DNA from 2 places in the Erysipelatoclostridium sp. An15 genome. Region 1 is predicted to be linked to the other one. Evidence: a T-box and tRNA genes for the amino acid it is inferred to sense, from the RefSeq annotation. Region 1 holds a T-box; the other holds one or more tRNA genes.
What was found. A T-box is a leader RNA that pairs with one kind of tRNA and senses whether it is charged. The one in region 1 lies ahead of lysS (lysine--tRNA ligase), so its partner is inferred to be a tRNA-Lys.
Positions count from the first base shown of each region.

Region 1 (2,497 bases):
TGCTGCCGCAATAACTTATGCTCTAATATCTTTAACTCAGGCAGGTGATCATATAGTTGCCGCCAAACAAATCTATGGGGGCTCATATAATTTATTAGCACACACTTTAGTTAGTTATGGAATTACTACGACATTTGTTGATGGCGACGATCCAGAGAATTTTAAAAAAGCTTTAAAAGAAAATACTAAAGCAATTTTTATAGAAACCTTAGGTAATCCCAATTCTAGTTTGATCGATATTGAAGCCGTAGCTAAAATAGCTCATGATTTTAAAATACCATTAATTGTTGATAATACATTTGCATCGCCATATTTATTTAGACCAATTGAACATGGGTGTGATATTGTAGTTCATTCAGCAACTAAATTTATTGGTGGTCATGGTACGACCTTAGGTGGAATAATAGTTGATTCAGGTAATTTTGATTGGCGAGCTTCTGGTAAATTTCCACAATTAACAAAACCAGATGCTAGTTATCATAATGTGGTTTTTGATGAGGTTGCTGGCAATAAAGCCTATATTACAAGAATAAGAGCTATTTATCTACGTGATACTGGTGCTGCTATTTCCCCATTTAATGCATTTTTGTTATTACAGGGAGTAGAAACACTATCACTAAGAGTAGAGCGACATGTTGAAAATGCTTTAAAAATTGTAGATTATTTAAATAATCATCCATTAGTTGAAAAAGTAAATCATCCATCATTAAAAGATAGTTCATACAATCATTTATATAAGCGTTATTTTAAAAATGGTGCTGGTTCTATCTTTACTTTTGAAATTAAAGGTGGTGCTTTAGAAGCTAAGAAGTTTATTGATTCTTTAGAAATCTTTTCTTTACTAGCCAATGTCGCAGATGTAAAATCGCTAGTTATTCATCCTGCTAGTACAACTCATTCACAAATGAATGAACAAGAATTGTTGAATTCTGGAATTAAACCAAATACGATTAGATTATCAATTGGAACAGAACACATTTGTGATTTAATAGAAGATCTTGATAATGCTTTTAAACAAATTTAAATAATGAGTATAAAAAATTTATGTATGGTTATACTACTAATGTAGTTGCCAAAACCTTAAATTTCTATTGACTAAAAGCCACTATAAGTGGCTTTTATGTTACAATTAAATAGAAGGTGATTATATGGGCGAACTTAGAAAAATACCTTATGTTGGTAAAGCAACTGAAGCATCATTAAATTTAATTGGATATAACACAATTGAATCATTAAAAGGTGCTGATCCTGAAAAGATGTATCAAAAAGAATGTGAGTTACGGGATTTAGAAGTAGATCGTTGTCAGCTATATATGTATCGAATGGTTGTTTATTATGCTAATACCAAAAATCCTGATCCAGATAAATTAAAGTGGTGGTATTGGAAAGATTGATATTGACAAGCAAGATTAGATAAGTTAAGATTACAACGTATAAATAAAGGCGATGAATAGAGGAGTAATTGTATTTTGAAATTATAGAGAGTCTCGGCTGGTGGAAAGAGATAATGAATGGTACAATGAATAAAGACTAGGAGCCGTATCTAGGATACTTAAATTGATTAGATAACGTGAGCCACGTTACAGGCAAGACTATTATTAGATAGTTGATGAGGTTAATAAGGTGACTTATTAACGAATTAGGGTGGTACCACGATAGCTTTCGTCCCTTGCGGATGGAAGCTTTTTATATTTTAGGAGGAGAAAATGGAAGAAAGAAAGTTTAGTGAACAAGAATTAGTTCGCCGCGAAAAGTTAAAAGAATTAGTAGAAAAAGGAATTGATCCATTTGGTCAAAGATTTGATGTAACAGCTTATTCAAAAGAAATTAAAGAAACATATGGTGATAAAACTCATGAAGAATTAGAAGAGTTAGCTATTGAAGTTAGCGTTGCTGGAAGAATTATGACTAAACGTCGTAAAGGTAAAGTATGTTTCATGCATATTCAAGATCGTGATGGACAAATCCAATTATATATCCGTAAGGATACTGTTGGTGAAGATGTATATGAAATCATCAAAAAAGGTGATATTGGAGACATTGTAGGTGTAAAAGGAATTGTATTCATGACTAATACAGGTGAATGTTCAATTAAAGTATCTAGCTATACTCACTTAACAAAAGCTTTACGCCCATTACCAGAAAAATATCATGGTTTAACTGATGTTGAAGAACGTTATCGTCGTCGCTATGTTGATTTAATTATGAATGAAGATGCTCGTAAAATCGCATTTACAAGACCTAAAATTATTCGTTCAATTCAACATTATTTAGATAGTAAGGGATATGTAGAAGTAGAAACACCAGTATTAAATCCTATTTTAGGTGGTGCAGCTGCTCGTCCATTTATCACTCATCACAATACATTAGATATGAACTATTATTTACGTATTGCTACTGAATTATCTTTAAAAAGATTAATTGTTGGTGGTATGGATGCTGTTTATGAAATTGGACGTTTATTTAGAAATGAGGGAATGGATAGAACACATAATCC
Region 1 is NZ_NFLA01000009.1:2,145-4,641, reverse strand. It holds gene B5E92_RS04620 (O-acetylhomoserine aminocarboxypropyltransferase/cysteine synthase family protein) at 1-1,024, shown strand, start outside; gene B5E92_RS04615 (helix-hairpin-helix domain-containing protein) at 1,149-1,394, shown strand; T-box leader at 1,438-1,673, shown strand; gene lysS (lysine--tRNA ligase) at 1,707-2,497, shown strand, end outside.

Region 2 (2,497 bases), on a different contig from region 1:
AGAAAATCAGTATTGTCTTTAATATCATAATTATCATATTTCATTCCTAACTGATATAAAGCAATTTCTTCTGGAAATACATATGGTGCAACATCACCATATAAATCATTTGCAACCCGAGTACTACTAAAATTATCAATTCTTTCTTGAAGTGATAAATCCCGATATTTAAACAAATTATTATTGGCACTAACTTGTTCTACGATCATTTTTTTCTCTTTTATCAATTCACTCAAATCATTATTCTTTAAATCATCAATATTGCCATTATAAAAATACATCTTTTCACTATCTCTAAAAAAACATTGCTCATTAAATCCAGTAGAAGAAACCTGATAAATAAAACTATGATAATCAGGCACATTAATTTGAAAATCATATTTTATCTGCTGCATTTGTCCTTGATAATCCATTGTCAGTACCATTGAACCATTTACATAATTATAATAATCAACACTATTTGCCATTAATAATAACAAATTGTTTTTCCCATCTTGATTATTTTTAAAATTCTGATTGTTTTTCAAAACCTCATTTTTAATTGTTAATACTTTTTCATTTTCTTTAGCGCTAGTTACTTTTTTAGCATCAGCATCTTGACAACCACATAACAAAAGTAATGCTATTATTAATAAATATCTACCCTTCATCACATATCACCCATATAGAATTTAAGCATATTTATTTATAAAACATTGTAGAAATCCATAGAAACACTCAAAAGTTCTTAAATTATATCAATAAATTACAAATATATTAAAAAAACTCTTTACAGATTAAAAAAAATATGTTATTTTATTTAGGCACTGAAAAAAGACCCGCTAGCTCAGTCGGTAGAGCATCTGACTTTTAATCAGAGGGTCAGGCGTTCGAATCGCCTGCGGGTCACCATTCTAAGTATCCAAGATGAACTGAGTTCATCTTTTTTCATATAATCAAGGAGTAATGATATGATTAAAATTTTATTTATCTGTTTAGGGAATATATGTCGTTCTCCAATGGCAGAATTTGTTTTTAAAGATTTAGTTGAAAAAGAAGGTTTAAGTAATCATTTTTTTATTCAATCAGCCGGCACTTGTGGTGAAGTCGGTTCTCCTGTTCATTATGGAACCCAAAACAAACTACAACAATATCATATTTCTACTAGCGGTAAAGTCGCTATGCAATTAAAAAAATCGGATTACAAAAATTATGATTATTTAATAGCAATGGAAACTAGAAATGTAAATGGCATTTTAAGAATTGTCGGTAATGACAAAGAAAATAAAATATATCGTTTACTAGATTTTTCAAAACAACCTCGTGATATTGCTGATCCTTGGTATACTGGTAATTTTGATGTTACCTATGATGATGTTTATGAAGGTTGTTTAGATTTTTTAACATATTTAAAGCAACACCATAATTTATAGTGTTGCTTTTTCTTTTTCATTATTTTGTTTAATATATTCTGCAATAGTTTTATCACTATATCCTAATAAATATCCAAATTGATAAGCTAAAGAGTTTCTAACTTGTTCATATTTATTATTTTTTAAAGCCTGCCTTTTTTCTTCTTTTAATTCTTGATATTTTTTAATATCTTCATCGTTTCGATAAAAAATAATATTATAAGTATTTAGATTCATTGACATTGCAAACAAATCAGTAATTAAAGGATCATCGTCTAAAAAATAACGAATGTGATACTGATTAGTAATTTTTTCTACAAACCCTAAATAACTATCTTGATCTTGTTTTGTTTTAAAAGGATGTGCTAAGGCAATTTTTTTAACACCAGCTTTAACCATTTCACAAAAACAATCCATTACCCCACAACGATATGAATATTCATCTATAACTATTTCCTGTTTTTGATTTTTCCAATCATCTTCTAAAATAGCCATTAAAATAGTATCACCATAATTATCGCCATCTTTAATCGAATCTTTTAATATGCCCTCTTGTTTAAATCCCGCTTTTTTATAACTATGAATAGCTCGTGGATTAAATGAGAAAACTTCTAATTCTACTCGATGTAATTTTAAAGTATCAAAAGCAAATGCTAATGTATTTTTTATTGCCCAGCTGCCAATCCCACGATTACGAGAATTATTATGAAATAAAGCAACTCGATAATTCGCACATTTCAAATCTTGATCTATTTCATTTAAAACACTTTCACCGATTATATGCCCTTTAGGTTCAACAATAACAAAATCATAGCGATCTTTAGCGTCAATACACTGTTTAAAAAAACTAACAACTTCTTCTTGAGTATATGATGTTTTTGAGCCTGTAAATCTAGCCACTTCAATGTCTAATGGATTAAAATTGTTTTGATAATAATCTAATGCATCTTCTTTTTTAGCTAATCTTAAAATATAACCATTTTTTTCAAAAAAGTCGTTCATAAATTTCACCTGCCAGTTATAAATATTTTTATATAAAAAAATCAAACCAACCGGTTTGAAATATGGTGCCGGCAACGGGATTTGAACCTGCAGCCTATCCATTA
Region 2 is NZ_NFLA01000018.1:17,428-19,924, forward strand. It holds gene B5E92_RS07355 (hypothetical protein) at 1-650, opposite strand, end outside; tRNA gene B5E92_RS07360 (tRNA-Lys) at 816-891, shown strand; gene B5E92_RS07365 (low molecular weight protein-tyrosine-phosphatase) at 951-1,412, shown strand; gene B5E92_RS07370 (GNAT family N-acetyltransferase) at 1,407-2,393, opposite strand; tRNA gene B5E92_RS07375 (tRNA-Thr) at 2,457-2,497, opposite strand, start outside.
Region 2: it has a tRNA-Lys gene. The T-box ahead of lysS (lysine--tRNA ligase) is inferred to sense a tRNA for this amino acid. The anticodon was not compared.